One region of the Gluconacetobacter sp. genome, then DNA from elsewhere that is predicted to be linked to it. Evidence: predicted binding sites of a transcription regulator. Region 1 holds the regulator's gene; each other region holds the start of a gene.

Region 1 (7,284 bases):
CAAGGCGTCGGCCGAGGAATTGCAGGTTCCGCTCTATCGCTATGTCGGCGGCGTGTACGCCCGCACCCTGCCGGTGCCGATGATGAACATCGTCAATGGCGGCCAGCATGCCGACAACCCGATCGACATCCAGGAATTCATGATCCAGCCGGTGGGCGCGCCCACGCTGGCCGACGCGGTGCGCGTGGGCTCCGAAATCTTCGCCCAGCTCAAGAAGAACCTGTCGGCGGCCGGCCACAACACCAATGTCGGCGACGAAGGCGGCTTCGCCCCCGGCCTGAAATCGGCCGACGAGGCCCTGGGCTTCATCACCAAGGCCGTGGAAGCCGCCGGCTACCGTCCGGGCGAGGATGTCACCTTCGCGCTGGATTGCGCCTCGACCGAATTCTACCGCGACGGCCGCTACGTCATGGAAGGCGAAGGCAAGAGCCTGGATTCGGCCGGCATGATCGGCTATCTGGCCGACCTCGTCGCCCGCTACCCCATCGTGTCGATCGAGGACGGTCTGGCCGAAGACGATTGGGAAGGCTGGGCCGCCCTGACCGCCGCCCTGGGCAAGACGGTCCAACTGGTCGGTGACGACCTGTTCGTGACCAATCCGGAGCGCCTGCGTCGCGGCATCAAGGCCGGCGTCGCCAATTCGCTGCTGGTCAAGGTCAACCAGATCGGCACGCTGAGCGAGACTCTGGAAGCGGTCGAGATGGCGCATCACGCGGGCTACACGGCGGTGATGAGCCACCGTTCGGGCGAGACCGAGGATTCGACCATCGCCGACCTGGCGGTGGCGACCAATTGCGGGCAGATCAAGACCGGCTCGCTGTCGCGCTCCGACCGGACCGCGAAATACAACCAGCTGATCCGGATCGAGAACGAACTGGCGACCGCCGCCCGCTATGCCGGCCGCACGATCCTGAAGACCGCCTGAAGACTTCGTCCCGATTCGGCGGCATGGCGCGGAAAACAGTTTCCCGCCGCCGCCGAATCGGGAATAGTACAATAGAGATTGGTAGCCTGCTGAGATGGGAGAACGACTGACCATGCAGATCGGCCGGATTGTGCGGCGGACCCTCCGTATGGTCGTCCCCCCTTCCCTGTTCATCGGCCTGACCGCCTATTTCGGCGTCAACGCCATGCAGGGCGACCATGGCATTCACAGCTATCAGGCACAGTTGCACCTGCTGGACGAGGCCCGCGCCGCACAGATGGACGCGGTCTCGGAACAGAATGCCTGGACCCGCCGGGTCAGCGGGTTGAAGGAAAAGGCGCTGGACCGCGACACGCTGGACGAACGGTCACGCGCAATGCTCAACTTGGCGCGCCCCGACGAACTCGTCATCCCCTACGGCCCGCACGACCGGCTGTTCTAGCCGGCTGTCTGCAACGTCCTCCCGCCGAAGATCCTGAGCGATATTCTCCGCGCTTCGCAGCATTCTCGCTCGGCGGGCCGGCTTGTCGAACAGCCGCAACCAAGCGCATGCGCGAACACAGCCCCCGAAACAAAAAAAGGCCGGCCACCCCGCAGGGTGCCCGGCCTTTTTTCGACCTATCCCACGCGAAACGCGCGGAATAGAGCGGATTATTTGATCTTCGCTTCGCGGAAGGCCACGTGCTTGCGCGCAACGGGGTCGTATTTCCGCATCTCGAGCTTGCCGGTCTGAGCACGGGCATTCTTCTTCGTGACGTAGAAATACCCGGTGTCTGCCGACGAGACGAGCTTGATCTGAATGGTGTTGGTCTTGGCCATGGAATCCTCAGCACTGCTCCGCCGCTGCTGGAACAATCAGGTGCAGCAGTGGTTCAAGTCGGCGGAAAATGCGCATACAGAGCCCCCAGGTCAAGCGTTAGTCGCACGAATCGAGCAGATATGTGTGCAGGCCCGTCGAATAAGGGAGAATTGGGACCGATGCTGAGTGTCGCCGAAGCCCAGGCACGTATCCTGGCAGACCTCGAACCCACGGGGCCGGAACTGGTACCCCTGGCCGATTCCTGGGGACGAATCGTCGCTGCCGACATCGTGGCCCGGCTGGACAACCCGCCGGCCGATGTCTCGTCCATGGATGGCTATGCGGTGCGGGCAGCCGATTGCACGCCGGGCGGCGTCCTGTCGCTGGTGGGCGAGAGCCCGGCGGGCCATCCCTTCGCCGGCCAGGTCGGCCCCGGTGAAACCGTGCGCATCTATACCGGCAGCCTGGTGCCCGATGGCGCCGACGCGATCCTCATCCAGGAAAACGCCCAGGAGGATAAAGGCGCGGTCACGGTCACCGTTCCACCGGGTTCCGGGCAGTATATCCGCCGCCAGGGGCAGGATTTCGCCCAGGGGCAGGTCGTCGTCCCGGCCGGACGGGCACTGACGGCGCGGGATATCGGGCTGGTGGCGGCGGCGAACCATGCCTGGGTTCCCGTGCGCCGACGCCCGGTCGTGGTCATCCTGTCCACAGGCGACGAAATCGCGCTGCCCGGCGAGCCGATCGCGCCGGGCGGCATCGCCAACTCCAACACCCCGATGCTCGCCGCCCTGGTGCGCGCCTGCGGCGGCGTCCCGGTCATGCTCCCGTCCGCACGGGATACCGCATCGGATATCGCCCGTCTGGCCCAGGGAATCGAAACCGCCGACCTGCTGCTGACGGCAGGCGGCGCCAGCGTCGGCCGCTACGACCTGGTGCAGCAGGGGCTGGAGCAGATCGGGCTCTCGGTCGATTTCTGGAAGATCGCCATGCGTCCCGGCAAGCCGCTGATGCATGGCCGGATCGGCCGGGTGCCGGTCCTGGGGCTGCCGGGCAATCCGGTGGCCGCCCTGGTCTGCGGCCTGGTCTTCGCCCTGCCGGCGATTCGCACGCTGGCCGGGCACACGGCCCCGCACCTGCCCGAGGATATGGCGATTCTGGGCGGCGACCTGCCGGAGAACGACCGGCGGGCCGATTATCTGCGCGCCACCCTCTCCCGCGCGCCGGATGGCGGCCTGATCGCAACGGCCTTCAGCCGCCAGGATTCGGCGATGCTGCACACACTGGCCAGCAGCGACGCCCTGATCATGCGTCCGCCTCACGCCCCCCCCGCACGCGCGGGCACGCCCTGCCGGATCATCAGGCTGGACACACTCTCGATCTGACCACCCATTTCCATAACGGCAATGATATTGACGGACGGGCGGGAACCAATATAGAACACAACAAGGCGGTTTCCTGTTTGTTCCCTTCTGTTGACAACGGATTGGCCGACTGACGGAACGACTGGGTCACGGGGTGCCAATGCTGACGCGCAAGCAACATGAACTGCTGCTGTTCATCGACCGGCACCTGAAACAGACGGGGTTCTCCCCCTCCTTCGACGAAATGAAGGATGCGCTGAACCTGCGATCGAAATCCGGCATCCACCGGCTGATCTCGGCGCTGGAGGAGCGGGGTTTCCTGCAACGTCGCCATCACCGCGCCCGGGCGCTGGAGGTCCTGCGCCTGCCGGAAATGGCCTCGCCCGCCACGCCACGGGAACCTGTCGGCGCCCCCATCGCGACCAGCCCGGCGCCAGAGGCGGTCGATCATTCTTTCGTGCCCAATGTCATCAAAGGCGATTTCGCCGGCCGGCTGGCGGGCGCCCCCATCGCGACCGATGCCGAGGCGGTCGGCCTGCCGTTCTACGGCCGTATCGCCGCCGGCCAGCCGATCGAGGCATTGCGCGAGACCGGGGCTCAGGTCTCGGTACCGATCAACCTGCTGGGTCGTGGCGATCACTACACGCTGGAAGTCGCCGGCGATTCGATGGTCGAGGCCGGGATTCTCGACGGCGACACCGTCATCATCCGCCGGGGCGACACCGCCAATAACGGACAGATCGTGGTCGCACTGATCGACGATCAGGAAGTCACGCTGAAACGGCTGCGTCGACGTGGCAGCACGATCGCCCTGGAACCCGCCAACGCCCGTTACGAATCACGCATCGTGCCGTCCGACCGGGTGCGCATCCAGGGGTCGTTGGTGGGTTTGCTGCGCCGTTATTGATGACGGTGTTAAGCAGCCTTTGAAATATCGGCGGCAGAGCCTCGGGCCTGCTGGCTCTGACAAATTGTCAGGCTTCCCGAACCATCAAACAAAGACCAAAGAAAACACCAAAGACCTGCCGCGCGAAGCGGCAGGTCGTCAGTGTGGTCAGTAAGGAGCCGGTCCCATAGGTCCCGCTCCATAGGCGTTCGCGATCACGTTGGAAATAATGCCCGTCGCCAGAGCCGTCAGCAGGAACTGGTTTCCATACTGGACCCAATAATATCCGGGCGGCGGCGCATAAAGGCCGCGATAACGCCGCCAATCCTGCACCTGCCACATGCCCGAACGCGGGCCGTCATAGCGATCCCCACGTCTCCACATCCGACCGCCGCCATATTGCGGACCGCGACGGTCATAGCCAGGCCCCCCGCCCGTGCATCACCGGGCCCCCCCACGACGCGGATGTTCTCCCTGGCCGCCCGGCCCGCCACGCCCGTCATACGCGCCTGGCCCACCACCGGGACCGCCACGACCGCGATTATCACCCTGGCCGCCCGGCCCGCCACGCCCGTCATATACGCCCGGCCTGCCACCAGGACCACCAGGACCGCCGGGACCATCCGGAGCACGCTGCGCGTCAGCAGTAACCGACGCGCCCACAATCAGACAGCCCAGAACCAGGCCGGTCACCAGTTTTGCTTTCACCGGATTCTCCTTTTACTGGCACGGATCATGTTGCCGACTTGTGGCGAAATCCAGACGCAATCCCGCATCCCGCGTTACAAGATGCCTGGAAAAAAGCGTGGCACAGCCACCCCGACCGTCACGTCCGCCCACACGCCCGGCACGCGGCCGGGATCGCCCTACCGATCGGCTTCCCGATATCAGAGCGCCGCGAACGACGGCAGCAGCCTGGCCAGTTCATCGACCTGCGCCGGGCCGATCCGGTCCAGATGGGGAAATTCCGCCAGCACCCGCGCGCCGCCGAACAGGGTAATGGCGCGTCGCGCCTCGGGGGACGGCGGCCCGTTCAACACCACCCCGGCAATGGCAATTCCCCGCCGACGCAGGGCCTGCAAGGTCAGCAGCGTATGGTTGATCGTCCCAAGCTGGCTGCGCGCGACCAGTACAACCGGCAGCGCGAAGCGGGCGATCAGGTCGATCATCATGCACGCCGGCGCAACGGGCACCATCACGCCCCCCGCCCCTTCCACGACCAACGGCCGTTCGCCCCGAGCGGCGGGCAGGCGCAACGTGGCGGTATCAAGCACGATATTTTCCCGCTCGGCGGCGTCGAAAGGCGAAAGCGGCGCGGCCAGCACCGCGGCGGGTGGATGAAGGCGCGCCGGCTCCAACCCGGCCAGCGCCGCCACCGTCACGCTGTCCGCGATGTCCTCGGCAATTCCGGTCTGGAACGGCTTCCAATACTCCGCCGCCCAGGCGCGAACCAGACAGGCGGATACCAGCGTCTTGCCGACCCCGGTATCCGTGCCCGTCACGAAGACTCCCTTGCGTGCAGGCGTCCGAAACAGGCCGTAGCCGACGCCGTACGTCACCGTCACGCCCGACGGCGTCTCCAGATCGCGCAACAGGCGGCGCATCATACCCGGCGCGACCGGGCGCACGCCCTCACGCGGCAGCGAGGCGCCGATCTGGCGCAGTTCGCGAACAAAGGCCAGCGCCGTTTCCGGACGATCGAGAATCGTCTCGACTTCCCAAAAACCCTGCCCCCCGCGCGGCCAATCCTCCGCCAGCCGCTCGGGGGCCGGATAGGCCGAAATCGCGCATTCCTGGCCCGCCGCCGCATGGACACGGCGCCACTCGTCGAAGCTGCCGGCGCAGAGGGTGGAGAACGCCATCATGCCGCCGGGCGCCAGCATGGCGGCCAGTCGCGCCAGAGTCGCGGCGCGGTCCGTAAACCACTGCATCGACAGGCTGGAACAGATCAGGTCGTACCCCTCGCCTGCCGCTTCCGGCGCCTCGGCATCAAGCACCAGGGCGCGCACGTCGCCCTGCCCATGCTGGTCCTCAAGACGGCGAAGGGCACGGTCGCGCATTTCCGGTGCCAGATCGCTCACCGTCAGGTCCGCATCGGGAAACAGGCGGCGCAGATGCTGGCTCAGAAACCCCGTGCCGCACCCCAGTTCCAGAATGCGCATAGGCGCGCCGCCGGCGGCGGCAATCCGTTCGGCCAGCCGCGCGGCCACCAGCCGCTGCACCCGCGCCGCATCGTCATATGTCTCAGCCGCACCGAAACGGGTGGCGATCCGCTGCTTGCGCACGCTCATGGCCGGCCCGCTTCCGCCATCAGGCCAGCGATCGCGGCGGCGCATCGGTCGGGATGGGTCAGCGGCAGCAGATGCCCGCCCCCCTCGATCCATTCGACCGGTATATGGTCGCGGAAGCCCGCCTCGACCATCGCGGGCGGGGCAATCGGGTCTTCCCCGCCGGCCAGCACGCGAATCGGCGGCAAAGCGGCACCCGCCTCCCCGTCCAATATGCCGCGCGCGTCGGCATCCCGCAGCAATTCCAGCGCCCAGTCCAGCCGCGCCGCCCGCGCCGGACCCGGTGCTGGCGGCGCGATTCCCGCGCGCCCGCGAAAGGTCGCGACCACATCATCCGGATGCTGCTCCAACCCGCGCATCATGCGCTCGATCACACGACGCGGAATGCCCTGCGGATAATCGGACGTGGCGCCGAACCGGGTGAAACCGTTGATCAGCAGCATCCCGACGCAATCGGGGGACGGATTCAGCAGCAGCCACAACGCACCCAGCGAATGGCCAACCGCCACATGCCGTCCTGCCGGCCGCGCCGTCATGTTCTCAGGCCCGAAGAAGCCGAAATCCAGCATCGTCGTCTCGACCCGGCCCAGCCGCGCCCGGACAGGCTGCCAGAAATCCGGCGTGAACCCCCAGCCATGGACAAGGAACAGCGCCGTCGGCGCCGCATCATCGGACAATGCCATGCTCCCGCGCCCCTTCGTCGAGCGCCCGTAGCAGACGGTCGAGCATCCCTTCATCATGCGCCGCACTCAACGCCAGCCGGATACGGGCCGTCCCAGGCGGCACGGTCGGCGGCCGGATCGCGCCACCCAGAATGCCTTGCGCGGCCAGCGTGCGGGCCAGGGCAAGCGCCTGCCCGGCATCCCCCACCATCACCGGCACGATCTGCGTGGAGGACAGGCCGGTGGACCAGCCCCGCCCCCCCAGTTCCGTCCGCAAATGCGCCGCCAGAGACGCCAGATGGCTGCGCTCCGCATCCAGTGCCGGCACCAGATCCAACGCGGCGTCGATCGCGCCCAGCA
Region 2 (7,284 bases), on a different contig from region 1:
CGACGACGATGCCGCCCCGGAAATCCAGCCCGAGGGTCAGGCCGGGATGGAGGAACAGGATCACGGACGCGATCGACAGCACCGCCGAGGTGGCGAGGCCCATGAAGCGGCCGCGCATGAAGTTGATTTTTGTGCCGTTGGGCACGAAGCGCAGGAGGGGGCGAGAGAACATGGTGATGCGCCTCAGACCGGCAGGACAGTGGGACGGGTGCGGGCGTACCAGCGTACCATCAGCATCCGCGACAGCAGCAGCGTGGTGAACAGCGTCGTGACGATGCCGATCATGATCGTCAGGGCGAAGTTCTGCACCGGGCCGGTACCGAAGGCGAACAGCATGATATGCGCCAGCAGCGCGGTCGCGTTGCTGTCCAGGATGGTGGAGGTCGCGCGCTCGAAGCCGGCCTGCATCGCCGCCAGGGGCGTGCGGCCGCGCGCGATTTCCTCGCGGATGCGTTCGTTGATCAGGATGTTGGCATCCACCGCCATGCCCAGGGTCAGCAGCATGCCGGCCATGCCGGGCAGGGTCAGCGTGGCCTGGAACAGCGACAGGATGGCGACCATCAGCACCAGGTTGGCCAGCAGGGCGACATTCGCGTACCAGCCGAAGCGGCCGTAGAACAGCGCCATGAAGACGATCACGAGGGCGAAGCCGATGCCCAGGCTGATCATGCCCGCGCGGATCGAGTCCGCGCCCAGCGACGGGCCGATGGTGCGCTGTTCGATGACCGACAGCGGGGCGGGCAGGGCGCCGGCACGCAGCAGCAGGGCGAGGTCGGTGGCCGACTGGGCATTGAACCCGCCGCTGATCTGGCCGTTGCCGCCGCTGATGGCGCTGCGAATGACCGGGGCCTGTACCACCTTGTTGTCGAGCACGATGGCGAAGCGGCGGCCGACATTGGCCTGCGTGGTGGCGGCGAAGGCGCGGGCGCCGATGGAATCGAAGGTGAAATTGACGGCCCATTCGCCGGTCTGCTGGTCGATGGCGGCGGAGGCGTTGGTCAGGTCCGAGCCATCGACATCGACATGATCGGCGACCGGCAGTTTCTGGTCCGGCGCGTTCATCATCGGCAGCAGGCTGACGCCGGGACCGGGCACGGCGGAGCCGAGCGCGCTGTCCTGCACCATGTGGAAAGTCATCTTCGCCGTTGTGCCGAGCAGGTGCTTGACGCGCTCCGGATCGCTGATGCCGGGCAGTTCGACCACGATGCGGTCGTCGCCCTGGCGGGTGATCTCGGGATCGACGGCGCCGGTCGCGTCGATGCGGCGGCGCACGATCTCGATCGACTGGGTGACGGCGTCGGTCGCGCGCAGGCGCATGGCCTCGGGCGAGAGCGTGACGGCGATGCTGCCATCGGGCCGCTGGGCGACCGCGAATTCATTGGGCACCGCCATGGGCATGGCGCGCAGGGCCTTGAGGTCCGCCTCGGTTTCGGAGGGGCTGCGCGGGGTGAAGGTCACGGTGCCGGCGTGCGCGTCGGTCGCGACATCGCGGTAGCCCAGGCCGGCGCCGAGCAGCGCCTGGCGGGTGCCGTCGGCCAGCGTGCGCAGGCGGTCGGCGGTGACGCTGTTCATGTCCACCTGCATCAGCAGGTAGGAGCCGCCCCGGAGGTCGAGCCCCAGGTGGATCTGGCGCCACGGCACCGTCGGCGCGGGCTGGCGCAGGGCATTGGGGAGGCAGAGCAGCACCCCCAGGAAGCAAACGGCGACGACCGAGGCCAATTTGAGCCGGCTGTAATACATCATGACTGAAAAGGGTGCTCCTTACGCTCGGCCCGGCCGGCTCCCTGTTCGCGTGTCGATGCCGGCGGAGGGCCGGCGACGCGGGAACATGCCGGGCCGGCGCGCCGGATGCAACCGCCCGACGGCTTCCGCCGCACGAAATCCTTCCGTTTCGTGGGCGTATTCGTCAGAACAGGGAGAGTTGCGGTTCCGGCGGCGGTGGGGGGGACGCGAAGCGCGTGCAGTCCAGCGGCCGCCCGCGTGTGAGCCCCAGTGCCCGGCGGGCGCGGGCGAAACGCTGGGCCAGCAGGTCGGCATGCGCGCCCTGGCCCCGGCCGCGCTGGCCGAAGGTCGAATCGTTCAGCCTGCCGCCACGCATCGCGCGGATGCGGTGCAGGACGTGGTGTGCGCGGTCGGGGTAGTGCTGGGCCAGCCAGTCCGCGAACAGCGGTGCGACCTCCAGCGGCAGGCGCAGCAGCGCGTAGCCGGCATCGCAGGCGCCGGCCCTGGCGGCGGCGCCGAGAATCGCTTCCAGTTCGTGGTCATTGAGGGCCGGGATCATCGGTGCGGCCAGGACGCCGGCGGGAATGCCGGCGGCGGCGAGGGCCGACAGGGCGTCGAGCCGCCGGGCCGGGGTGGAGGCCCGAGGCTCCATCCTGCGGGCCAGTTCGGTATCGAGCGTGGTGACCGACAGGCTGACGCGCACCAGGTTGCGCGTGGCCAATGAGGCCAGAAGGTCGAGGTCGCGCAGGATGCCGGCCGATTTGGTGACGATGGTGACCGGGTGGGAAAACCGGTCCAGCACCTCCAGGATGGCGCGGGTCAGGCCCGTCTGGCGTTCGACCGGCTGGTAGGGATCGGTGTTGGTGCCGAGCGCGATCGGGCGGACCCGGTAGGCATGATGGCGGAGTTCCCGCTCCAGCAGGCGGGCGGCATCCGGCTTGCAGGTGAGGCGGGTTTCGAAATCCAGCCCCGGCGACAGGCCGATCCAGGCGTGGGTGGGGCGGGCAAAGCAGTAGATGCAGCCATGTTCGCACCCGCGATAGGCGTTGATCGACCGGTCGAAGCCCAGATCCGGGCTGTCGTTGCGGGTGATGATGGTGCGCGCCTGCTCGAATGTGAGTTCGGTGCGCGGGGCGGCGTCGTCCGCGGCCACGCTGCCCCAGCCGTCATCGACCGGGGACGAGTGATGGCGGGCGAAGCGGTCGGGCGGCGACAGGGTGGCGCCACGCCCATGGCGGATGCCGGCCAGGGTGGACGACTCGTCGGACAGGGTGCGCGCGGCGGCGCGGGTCGGCTGTCCGGAGCCGATGCGGATGGGGGACGGGTTGGACATGGCGGGCTCCGGGACGGCGCCTGTGGCGGGTGGGCGGCATGATGGCAGGCCGGCCTTTGGCGATCAAGAACAAAAAGTGAACATGCAATCCCGCGCGGGTTGGCCGGCGGTGCCGCCTCTGGCCGATCGGGCGCGCGTGCTCTAACCCTTCGTCATCCTGAATGCGGAGAGGACACGATGGCGGGGCTGTTCGGTGGCGGAGCGACGCGGGGTGAGATGGCGCGGCAATTGCGCGTGGGCGTCATCGGCGCCGGTCATTTCGGACGGTTTCATGCGCTGAAGGTCGCCGCGTCGCCGCGTGAGCGCCTGGTGGGCATTCATGACCCGGACCAGGCGCGGGCCGCCGCCGTTGCGGCTGAGGCGGGCGGGGCCGAGGCGGGCGGGGTGCCGGCGCTGGCGCTGGACGACCTGCTGGAGCGGTGCGAGGCGGTGGTGATCGCCGCGCCGGCCGAACATCATTTCGCGCTGGCCGACCGGGCGTTGCGGGCCGGCCGGCATGTGCTGGTGGAAAAGCCGATCGCCTCGACGCTGGAGCAGGCCGACCGGCTGGCGGCGCTGGCCGTCGAGACCGGGCTGGTGCTTCAGGTGGGGCATCTGCTGCGCTATTCGGCCGAGCATCATGCCATTACCGGGCGGATTACGCGCCCGCTCTATATCGAGGCGACGCGCATCGCCCCCTTCAAGCCGCGCGGCACCGATGTCTCGGTCATTTTGGACCTGATGATCCATGATCTGGATCTGGTGCTGGCGATCGTGGACAGCGAGATCGTGGATGTCGATGCGCTGGGCGCGGCGGTGAGTTCGCAGCACGAGGATATCGCCAACGCCCGCGTCCGCTTTGCCAACGGGTGTGTGGCGGCCATTACCGCCAGCCGGATTTCGCTGAAGACCGAGCGGCGGATGCGGCTGTTCTCGGAGGAAGGTTATCTTTCGGCCGATTTCGTGAAGCGCGAACTGACGATGATCGGGCGGGAGACGGGGTTGCCGTTGCCGGGCACCGGTGGCTTCCGGCGGGAGGTCGTGCGGTGGGACGACCATGACACGCTGGCGGCCGAGCATGTGGCCTTTGCCGCCGCGTGCCTGGATGGCGCGCCCGTTCTGGTGGATGCCCAGGCGGGCCGGCGCGCGCTGGCGGCGGCGCTGGCGGTAACGGACGGCATCGCGGCGGTGCGTGCGCTGTGGGAGACCTCCGGGCTGGTCAGCCCCGGCTGATGGACGCTCAGTGGGGCAGGGTCTCGATCCGTGCCGCCATGATGAAATCGTTGCGGTGCAGGCCGCCGATACTGTGGGTTTGCAGCTTCAGGCGCACATAGCCCCAGCCGAAGGCGATGTCCGGATGGTGGTCGGCGGCTTCGGCCAGGGCCGCGATCCGTTCGACCAGGGCGTAGGCACCGGCGAAATCGGGCAGGACGCAGGAGCGCAGCAGCGTCGTGCCGTCAGGGGACAGGGTCCATTTGGGGATCTGGGCCAGCAGGCTTTCGGATTCGGCGCGCGTCAGGGCCGGCGTGTCGCGGGGACACGGGACGATGACTTCGCGGGCGAGGGCTGCGGTGGCGGAGAGGGGCATGGCGGTGTTCCTTCAGCCGCTGGTCTCTTCCACGCGGCCGGGGTGCGTGCCGCGCGCGGCGCGGGTCAGGATGAACCCAGCGATTCGCGCAGCATTTCCAGTTCCAGCCAACGTTCTTCGGCCGCCGTCAGTTCGGCCTCGGCACGGTCCAGTTTTTCCGTCGTCGCGGTGAAGGCCGCCGGGTCGCGGGCGTAGAGGCCGCCATCCGACAGGACCGTCCGCAATTGGCCGATCTTTTCCTCCAGGGTCGCGATCTGGCCGGGCAGGCGGTCCAGCGCGTGCTGGTCCTTGTAGGAGAGTTTGCGCGCCGGACCTTTGTCCGACCGCTTCTGTGCCGCGGGCGGTGCGCCTGCCTCGGGGCGCCGGTCGCGGCCCGCCGGAGCCATGCCGCCGCGCTGGGCCAGCATGTCGCTGTAGCCGCCGGCATATTCGACCCAACGTCCGGCGCCTTCCGCCAGCAGCACCGAGGTGGCCACCCGGTCGAGGAAGTCGCGATCGTGGCTGACCAGCAGCACGGTGCCGGCATAGGCGTCCAGCATCTCCTGCAACAGGTCGAGGGTTTCCAGGTCCAGGTCGTTGGTCGGTTCGTCCAGCACCAGCAGGTTGGAGGGGCGGGCGAGGGCGCAGGCCAGCATCAGCCGGCCGCGTTCGCCGCCCGACAGCGCGCTGACGGGGGTGCGCGCCTGTTCCGGGCGGAACAGGAAATCCTTCATGTAGCCGATGACGTGGCGCTTCTCGCTGCCGACCTGGACCATGTCGCCGCCGCCGCCGGTGAGGGTGTCGGCCAGGGTGCTGGCGGGGTTGAGCGTGCGGCGCTGCTGGTCGAGGGTGACGACCGACAGGGCGGTGCCGACGCGGATTTCGCCGGAATCGGGCTGGTCCAGGCCCGTCAGCAGCCGCAGCAGGGTGCTCTTGCCCGCGCCGTTGGCGCCGACGATGCCCAGCCGGTCGCCGCGCAGCACCCGCAGGTCCAGCCCGTCGATGACCGTGCGGGGGCCGTAAGCCTTGTGGATGCCCTCGGCCACTGCGACCAGCTTGCCGGACAGGCCGTCTTCGCTGGCCTGCATCCTGACGCCGCCGGGGGCGCGCACGGCGTCACGCCGGGCCTGGCGCAGGGCGGCGAGCTCGCCGACCCGGCGGACGTTGCGCTTGCGCCGGGCGGTGACGCCGTAGCGCATCCAGTCTTCTTCGCGCGCGATCTGGCGGTCCAGCTTGTGGGCGTCGCGCTCTTCCTGCTCCAGGACCTCTTCACGCCAGGATTCGAAGCGGCCGAAGCCCTGGTCGAGGCGCCGCGTGATGCCGCGATCGAGCCAGACGACGCTGCGGGAGAGGGTTTCCAGCAGGCGGCGGTCATGGCTGATGATGATCATGGCCGACGACAGGGACAGCAATTCGCGTTCCAGCCACTCGATGGTCGGCATGTCGAGATGGTTGGTGGGCTCGTCCAGCAGCAGCAGGTCGGGTTCGGGCGCCAGCGCCCAGGCGAGGGCGCAGCGCCGGGCCTCGCCCCCCGACAGGGTTGCCGGATTTTCCGCGCCCGTCAGGCCCAGTTCGCCCAGCAGCAGGGCCGCGCGGTAATCCGGCCCGTCTGGCGGGATGCCCGAGCGGACGTAGTCCAGCGTGGTGGCGAATCCCGACAGGTCGGGTTCCTGCGGCAGGTAGCGCACGGTGGTGCCGGGCTGGAGGAAGCGCGTGCCGCCGTCGGACGCCAGTTCGCCGGCCGCGATGCGCAGCAGGGTGGATTTCCCGCTGCCGTTGCGCCCGACGAGGCAGATCCGTTCGCCGGCCGAGACGCCGAAGCCGGCGCCGTTGAGCAGCGGAGCGCCGCCGAGCGTCAGGGTGATATCCTGAAGAAGAAGGAGAGGAGGCGACATGACCGGGGTTCTGGACCATGGCGAGGGCCATGCGCAAGAGCCAGCGTAAGGGGAGCCCGCATCGGGCTACCCCCCAGGGACCTTTCGAGGCGGGTTTCAGGTGATCCTGGGGCCGCCGGTGACCGCCTGGTAGGTCGCGATGGCCAGTGTCATCGGTTCGAAGGGCTTGGTGATGACGAAGGCGGGTTCGATCGCTTCGCCCGTCAGCAGCCGTTCCGGGTAGGCGGTGACGAAGATGACCGGGGCCATGTGGTGACGGAGGATGCTGGCGACCGCGTTCGCGCCGTCGCCGCCCGCGCCGAGATTGATGTCCGCGAGGATCAGGCCGGGTTTGGTCTGGCGCGCGAGTTCCACCGCATCGGCTTCGGTGGCCGTCACGCCGGCGACCTGATGGCCGCACCAGCGGACCAGATCCTCGATATCCATCGCGATGATCGGTTCGTCCTCGATGATCAGGATGGAGGTCTGGGCGACCTTGCGTAGTCCGGCGTGGGCGTGGGCAAGGATTTCGACGGCCTCGGCCTCCTCGATATCCACGACCCTGGCCGCTTGGGCGGTGGTCAGTTCTTCCAGCGATGTCAGCAGCAGGAGCTTGCGTTCCAGCACGCTCAGGGTTTCGGCATCGGAGGCCGGATTCTGCCGGAACTGGCGCGAGATCCATTGATAGAGACACTGCCGTGCCGGCATCGGTCCGGCTTCCGCGACAGCCAGTCCGCGCAGGCTTTCGGCCACCAGAAGATCGCCGCGCGGTTGACTGCCGGTCAGCGCCCGCGCGTATCGCCTGGCAT
Region 3 (7,284 bases), on a different contig from region 1:
CTCCGTGATGTGCGCTCTGTCGGGCCGCGCACGCATACGGCCTCTGAAAATGGCTGATCTAGCCGGAGGGCGGCTTCGCCTCGATCGGCTGTGGCGCAACAGCGGGCCATAATTTTCTTCCCCTGACGGCTGCGCCGTCATTCCTCGCGAAACAAGAAAATTCCGTCCCGCCGTCCTCCGCTGCGCTTCGGTCCCTACGGGATGCGCCGCCGCTCGCCTCCGTCTGTCCGATCGCCATCGAGGCCGCAATGGTGCGGGCTCGATAACAGAGATCACGGAGCAGTATCATGGCCACCATCGGCACCTTCAGGAAGACCGGCAACGAATATGTCGGCGAAATCGTCACCCTCTCGGTTCAGGTCCGCAATGTCCGTATCGTTCCCGACACCGGACGCCAGAGCGAGAACGCCCCCAGCCACAGGGTGTTCGTCAACAGGGCCGAGATCGGGGCGGCCTGGTCCAAGCAGTCCAACGAGGGACGCAGCTATCTGGGCCTCAAGCTGGATGATCCGAGCTTCAACGCCCCGATCTTCGCCAATCTCTTCAACGACGAGGACGGCGAGACCTACAGCCTGATCTGGTCCCGCCCCAACGGTCGCCGCAACGGCGACTGAAGGCTCCTGCGATCCCCGCCCGGCCGGTCCGGGCGGGGCCTTCGTGGTGGCGGCCGGAACGGAAGGGTGGGCGTGGCTTATCGTCCGCGATCCGATTCGCCTGTCTTCGGGTGGGTAGGGGGAACAGAGCTTCCCTCAGTCTTCCCATTGTACCATGCCCGGCGTGAACTGCCTCAAGGACGCGCGGTCCCCCCAATTTTGCCCGGCGCACCCTACGGGCACACCAGACAAAATCGGCTCCCCCGCGCGCCGCTGGCGCGGTCGCCTGCGGCGATCCCTGACCCGGCTCCCGCGTGCATGAGCCGTCCGTCCTGTCTTCGAGAAACGAAAGGAGCAGGACGATGACCACGCTACACGACCACATCCAGATGCTGCGCGCCGAACTCACCAGCTACGCACTCAGCCGCCGCGAGCGGGCACAGATCGAGCGCGAACTGAAGCGGGCATGCGCGCAATTCGCGGCGGACCGCTACGATGAGACACCCCCCGCATAGAGCGGGGGGCTTTTCGTATGGTCGCCCGTACCTTCGGACATCCAGACGCCGATTCCGCTTGGCCATCATCCTGAAAGAACGTTGTTGAATCTCTCTAACGCGACTATTATAGTCGTATTTCTGGTGTGCATGCCCCGCGTGTCGGATGTGATCATGGATGATCACTGGCCGACAGGTAAGGGCGGCACGGGCACTCCTGAACTGGACACAGGAGATGCTCGCTGAAAAAGCCCTCGTAGCACTGACCGCGCTCAAGCGCCTCGAATCCGAACGCGGTCTCGGCGTCCATGAGGGCACGACCGACCAGGTCCGTCGCGCGCTTGAGGCGGCGGGCATCCTGTTTATCGAGTCCGGACAAGGGCGCGGCGTCATGTTTCTTAACGAGACTTCCGGTAATGAAACGCGGCAGGCTAGGGTGCGTCGCGTTCGTTCTCCGACCTGATCGGCCCCATCATGCAGAAGCCCCCGCTCGACCTGCCCGTTGCCGACAGCGCTCCGGAAGCGTCCTGTCTCACCGGCTACGACGAACAGCACCTCATCACCTATCTGCGTCTGCTGGACGCCGAGGCCGACGGTGCGGACTGGCGCGAGGTCGCCCGGATCGTGCTCCACCGCGACCCGGCGGCCGATCCCGATGGTGTCCACCGCTGCTGGCACAGCCATCTGGCTCGGGCGCACTGGATGACCAAGCATGGCTACCAGCATCTGCTGCGTGGCGGCGCCCCCCACTGATACCCTGAATCGTTGCGTAATCCGCAAGACCTGTTGCATTGCCGGGGCGTAGCGGGCAGCGGGATGGTCTGGCATACTCTCGCGAGCAAGTGCTTGCCCAGTTCCCACCCGTTACGCATCGGAGACGACGCCATGAGCCGCGCCACCTGGCGGTCGGCGGGCGCGTACGAGGGCCTGCGGTCGCTCGACGCCCCTGCCTTTGCCTTGCAGTTTGTCAGTCGCAATCGTGATTTCATGCGCGAGCGGGCGACGCTTCAGCGCGCGTTGCGCCGAGGTGCCCTGATGCAGCCGGATGCCGAGGCGTTCGCCCGGCGCTGGGGGTTGCGATTTCGAAAGTGTCCGCACTGCGCTGAACCCGCGTACTGCCTTGTGGAGTGCTGCGGTGCTGCCGGGCGTGATTGCGTTGATGGAAGCGCCGACCGGTCTGGCTGACCCGGATCACCCGCCGTTCACCTCCGTTTTTATCGGATTGCCGGCGGGCCAGGTTGGTGAACTCCTGCTTGAGCGCCCCGGCGTCGTTCTGCGCCTGCATCTGGTGACGTCGGAGATCGAAGCCCTCTCTGTCGTCCTGCCGCTCGACGCCCTGTTCGAGGTGCGCGTCCAGGCCGCGTTGCGGCTCTGGCGCGCGTTGATGGGCCGGCGCTCCGGACCCGATCCCGCGACCTTGTCGCCAGATCGGGTCACTCGGCTGATCCTGGCGCTCCGTACGCTCGATGGGTTGGACGCCAGGGCGACGCAGCATGAGATCGCGTTCGTCCTTTTCGGTCAGAAGGTTTCCTCACGGGACTGGCTCTCGCACGATCTGCATTTCCGCATGAAACGGCTGGTGCGTTTCGCGCGCGTGCTGACAGAAGGAGGATACCGGCGCCTGCTGCTCCATCCGTTCCGGGGACGATAGCGAGAGGGGGCTATTGCCGTGATGGGTCTTCCGGGGTCGCCCTGGCAACAATGGTCAGCGTGCCGTCAGGCAACGGGTTCTGCAAGAGCAGCGCATCGTCGATCGGCGCCGTCATCCAGCGGTCGATCTCCTCCCCGGTGGCCAGGACCACCGGCATGGCCTCGGGATGAATGGCTCCGACTTCGTGGTTCGGCTTTGTCGTAAGAAAGCCGAACAGGTCGTCCGTCGTCTCTCCGTCCTTCGCCTTGCGCACGGACGTCCACCGGCACCAGATGCCGGCAAAGAAAGCGAGCGGACGCGTCTCACCGAACGCGAACCAGGCCGGCGGCCGGGAACCGTCCGGCTGCGGTTCGGGCTCGGCGAAGCTGGTAAAGGGCACGACGCAGCGATGCGCGACATCGAGCCACGGCCGCCAATGCGGCGACTGCGGATTGCGGATGTTGGTCACGCCCCGATCGACCGTCTTACCGGCGAGATAGCGGGGCGGCGTCGGCATCCCCCAGCGCGCCATCATCAGTTCGCGCCCGTCCACCGAATTGCGAACGATCGGCGCCATCATGTTGGGATAGATGCCAGGTAACGGCGGGAGATTGCCGGTGCGGTCGACCATGACCTTTGCGAGGTCGCGGATCGCCTGCTGGTTGGTGGTCATCGAAAACAGATTGCACACGGATCGCTTTCTCTTCCCTCGTCTCGCACGCGATGGCTATGCCCGCGAAGTCCAGCCGACGAAGCTCAGCCAAAGGCCTAACAGCAGTACGATCGCGGCGGCGATCAGCAACAGCGGGGGCGTTTCCACGATCGCGGCCGTCATGGCGGCGCCGAGGCTCGGCACAACCATGAGTGCAGCACCCTTGAGCGTGATGACAATGCCGATCAGAGAAATTGCAATCGCACTCGGGCTCTCCCACCGAAGATGGAGTGCGACGATGGCGAGGCCCGCCATCAGGGTGAACGCGCCGGTGGCCAGCACCAGTGGGCCGTTCTGCATGAAGACCGGCAGCAGCATGGGCAATGTGCCCAGGCGGGCGAACAACGCGACAGCGAGAACGACGAGATAGGGCCCGATGATACGGGCCAGGGTTTGCGTCCGAACCGCGGGAAGATCGTCGGGCATCGGTATCTCCATACATGCGGCAATGGGAGGAACGCATGGAGCGAAGGCAAGGAACACATTATTTTTCGCGAAGTTGCGCCATCCTGACCTGCCCCTGGTGGTCGGGGACTCGGGCGGACGGCGGATCCCGGCTCTGGCGCCGTGCATGACGGCCTGGCTTTGCGCCGCGTTCAAGCCGTCGAGAGGGGGGTGCTCTCAGCGCTGCGGACGTAACTCCCTGTCCTGCAATGGAATCACGATGTCGCCGCCACGATGTCGATCCCGGCCTCTCCGCCTGGGGCGCCACCTGCACGTGCGATGCGGCGTTGACTCTTGGATAGAGTAAGGAACAGATAGGGAACAAACGACCCCGACCGCCGGTTGGGAACCCATCCTGGAAACCGATCGACCATGTCTGCGCCCCTATTCCGTCCCCCGCTGGAGGCGTTGCGGGACCAGATCCGCCGCCTCGAAGGATCGGCCACCCGCCGACGGGCCGTGCTGCCCTTTGGCATCCCTGACATCGATCGCCGCCTGCCGGGTAGCGGCCTGGCGCTCGGCGCCTTGCACGAAGTGGCAGGTGGCGGGAACGATGCCCTCAACAGCGCGGCCGCCGGGCAGTTTGCCGCCGGCATCGCCGCGCGCACCAAGGGCAAGGTGCTGTGGATCGTCACCCGCCAGGATCTGTTCGCCCCAGCCCTGAAACAGGTCGGACTGGACGGGAGCCGGGTGATCTATGTCGAGGCTGGCGTGGACCAGGATGTCCTGGCCTGCTTCGAGGAGGGGCTGCGGCGTGGCGGTCTGGGTGCCGTCGTGGCCGAAGTCGCGCGCCTGTCGATGACCGCCTCCCGCCGGCTGCAACTGGCGGCCGAGACGTCCGGCGCGCTGGGGATCGCCGTCCGCCGCTGGCGCCGGCAGACCGAGGCGGCTGATTTCGGCCAGCCGACCGCCAGTGTCACGCGCTGGCGGATTTCGGTCCTGCCGTCCGAATCCCTGCCGGTGCCCGGCGTCGGACGGGCGCGCTGGCTGCTGGAACTAATTCGGGCGCGGGCGGGAGAATCCGCCGATTTCGAAGTGGAGGCTTGCGATGGCAAGGGTCGTCTCTCTCTTCCTGCCGCTGTGGCCGACGGATCGGATCAGGAAAAGGCTGGGCGCCGACGCACCCGCGCCTGAAGCGCCGCTGGCGCTGGTCGGGCGCGAGGGACGACGTCGTGTCGTGCTTTCGGTCGACCTCGCCGCCCGCAAGGCGGGCGTACGCCCTGGCACACCGGTCGCCAAGGCGCAGGCACTTTATCCCGATCTGATCATCATGGATGCCGACCTGGAGGGCGACCGGACCGGCTTGGAGAAACTGGCGCTGTGGTTCCAGCAGCGGATCGCCCCCCTGGTGGCGGTGGACGTGCCCGACGGTCTGGTGCTGGATACGACCGGCGCCGATCATCTGCATGGCGGCGAGCCGGCCATGCTGGCGGAAATGGTGCGGCGGCTGCGAGACGCCGGCATCACCGCCAAGGCTGTGGTCGCCGACACGCTGGGCGCGGCCCATGCGCTGGCGCGCTATGGCCGCGCGCGCACTCTGGTAGTGCCGGCCGGGGAGACGGCCGCCGCGATCGCGGGCCTGCCGATCGAGGCCCTGCGCCTGCCGGACAATATGATCGAGGGCCTGCGGGCGCTGGGCGTCGCGACCATCGCTCCGCTCGCCGCGATGCCGCGCGCGCCGCTGGCGCTCCGCTTCGGGCCGGACGTCGCCCGCCGGCTGGACCAGGCCTATGGTCGCATCAGTGAGGCCATCCTGCCGGTCCGGCCGGTTGACCCGGTCATGGTCAGCCGGAATTTTGCCGAGCCGATCGGGGCCGCCGAGACGATTGCCCGCTATATCGGCAAGCTGGTTCCGCCGCTCTGTCAGGGACTGGAAGAACGCGGGCAGGGAGCCCGGCGTCTCGACCTGGTGCTGCACCGCGTCGACAGCCGCACCGAGGCGATCCGCATCGCCACCGCGATGCCGGTGCGCGACGCCAAGCGCCTGGTCAGGCTGCTGTGCGAGAAGATCGAAACCATCGATCCCGGTTTCGGCATCGAGCGTATGGTCCTGACCGCCACACTGGCCGAGCCGATCGCGCCGCGCCAGAAAATCTCCTCGCTGATCGCGGAGGAGGAACCGGATGTCTCGGATCTGATCGACACCCTGGCCAATCGTGTGGGCCATCATTCCCTGTATCGCTTCGCTCCGGTGGAGAGCGATGTGCCGGAGCGGTCCTTCTGTCGAGTGCCGGCGCTGGCGCCGGACGACCAGAAGGATTGGCCGGAGCACTGGCCACGTCCGACACGCCTGCTGGCGCGGCCGGAGCCGGTGCAGGCCATGGCGGAACTGCCGGACCAGCCGCCGCTGTTCTTTATCTGGCGTGGAGTGCGGCGGAAGGTGAAATGCGCCGACGGTCCGGAGCGGGTGTTCGGCGAATGGTGGCGGGGGGATGCCGAGCTGACCACGGTGCGCGATTATTTCCGTCTGGAGGACACATCCGGCGAGCGGTTCTGGGTCTATCGCTCGGGTGACGGCGAGCATGGTGAGACTGGCTCGCAAGGCTGGTTTCTGCATGGGATCTTCGGATGACCCGCTACGCCGAATTGCAGGTGACGAGCTATTTCTCGTTTCTGCGCGGGGCGTCATCGCCGCTCGAACTGTTCGAGCAGGCGAAGGCGCTCGGTATCGCGGCGCTGGGTGTCGCCGACCGCAATTCCATGGCCGGCATGGTGCAGGCCCATGTCGCGGCGAAGGCCACCGGCGTCCGGCTGGTCGTCGGCTGTCGCCTAGACCTCGCCGATTTCCGGCCGGTGCTGGTCTATCCGACCGACCGCGCAGCCTACGGCCGCCTGTGCCGGCTGCTCAGCCTGGGCAAGAGCCGTGCCGGCAAGGCCAGATGCCATCTGCTATGGGAAGACCTAGTGGCCTGGGGCGACGGGTTGCTCGCCATCCTGGTCCCCGACGTCGCGGACGAGGCCTGCGCCCTGCATCTGCGCAAGCTGAAGGATGCGTTCCATGACCGCGCCTACATGGCGCTGACCCTGCTGCGCCGGCCCAACGACCAGATGCGGCTCTACGAGTTGGCGAATCTTGCCCATCGGGCACGCGTGCCCACCGTTGTGACCAACGATGTGCTGTTCCACACCCATGACCGGCGCATCCTGCAGGATGTCGTGACCTGCATCCGGCACAACACCACCATCGATGAGGCGGGTTTCGCGCGTGAGCGCCACGCCGATCGCTATCTCAAGCCACCCCAGGAAATGGCGCGCCTGTTCGGCCGCTATCCCGAGGCGGTCGACCGCACGATCGCGATCATGGAGCGCTGTCGCTTCAGCCTCGATGATCTCGCCTATCAATATCCCGATGAAGTTTCTGTGCCGGGCCAGACGCCGCAGCAGGCCCTCGAAGTGCTGACCTGGGAAGGG

The links. The regulator LexA, encoded in region 1, represses DNA repair genes until DNA is damaged. The targets are predictions, from matches to a motif close to TGTTCTANNTANGTTC.
Region 2: a site for LexA is predicted at 3,123-3,138, ahead of ABF821_RS05535 (PA0069 family radical SAM protein). Genes of this name have one in related genera too.
Region 3: a site for LexA is predicted at 4,182-4,197, ahead of ABF821_RS03080 (ImuA family protein). Genes of this name have one in related genera too.

Annotation. Positions count from the first base shown of each region.
Region 1 is NZ_JBDNXE010000080.1:3,660-10,943, forward strand. It holds gene eno (phosphopyruvate hydratase) at 1-925, shown strand, start outside; gene ABF821_RS14060 (FtsB family cell division protein) at 1,038-1,367, shown strand; gene rpmG (50S ribosomal protein L33) at 1,577-1,744, opposite strand; gene glp (gephyrin-like molybdotransferase Glp) at 1,904-3,109, shown strand; gene lexA (transcriptional repressor LexA) at 3,249-3,995, shown strand; gene ABF821_RS14080 (RcnB family protein) at 4,143-4,358, opposite strand; gene bioD (dethiobiotin synthase) at 4,862-6,265, opposite strand; gene ABF821_RS14090 (alpha/beta fold hydrolase) at 6,262-6,945, opposite strand; gene bioF (8-amino-7-oxononanoate synthase) at 6,929-7,284, opposite strand, start outside.
Region 2 is NZ_JBDNXE010000018.1:5,824-13,107, reverse strand. It holds gene secF (protein translocase subunit SecF) at 1-172, opposite strand, end outside; gene secD (protein translocase subunit SecD) at 184-1,743, opposite strand; gene ABF821_RS05535 (PA0069 family radical SAM protein) at 1,907-3,055, opposite strand; gene ABF821_RS05530 (Gfo/Idh/MocA family protein) at 3,272-4,267, shown strand; gene ABF821_RS05525 (4a-hydroxytetrahydrobiopterin dehydratase) at 4,275-4,622, opposite strand; gene ABF821_RS05520 (ABC-F family ATP-binding cassette domain-containing protein) at 4,688-6,496, opposite strand; gene ABF821_RS05515 (response regulator) at 6,593-7,284, opposite strand, start outside.
Region 3 is NZ_JBDNXE010000007.1:59,228-66,511, reverse strand. It holds gene ABF821_RS03120 (DUF736 domain-containing protein) at 288-614, shown strand; gene ABF821_RS03115 (hypothetical protein) at 956-1,108, shown strand; gene ABF821_RS03110 (XRE family transcriptional regulator) at 1,266-1,550, shown strand; gene ABF821_RS03105 (DNA -binding domain-containing protein) at 1,562-1,840, shown strand; gene ABF821_RS03100 (transcriptional regulator domain-containing protein) at 1,904-2,272, shown strand; gene ABF821_RS03095 (DUF2285 domain-containing protein) at 2,190-2,738, shown strand; gene ABF821_RS03090 (SOS response-associated peptidase) at 2,749-3,408, opposite strand; gene ABF821_RS03085 (hypothetical protein) at 3,445-3,855, opposite strand; gene ABF821_RS03080 (ImuA family protein) at 4,246-5,007, shown strand; gene ABF821_RS03075 (Y-family DNA polymerase) at 4,922-6,445, shown strand; gene ABF821_RS03070 (error-prone DNA polymerase) at 6,442-7,284, shown strand, end outside.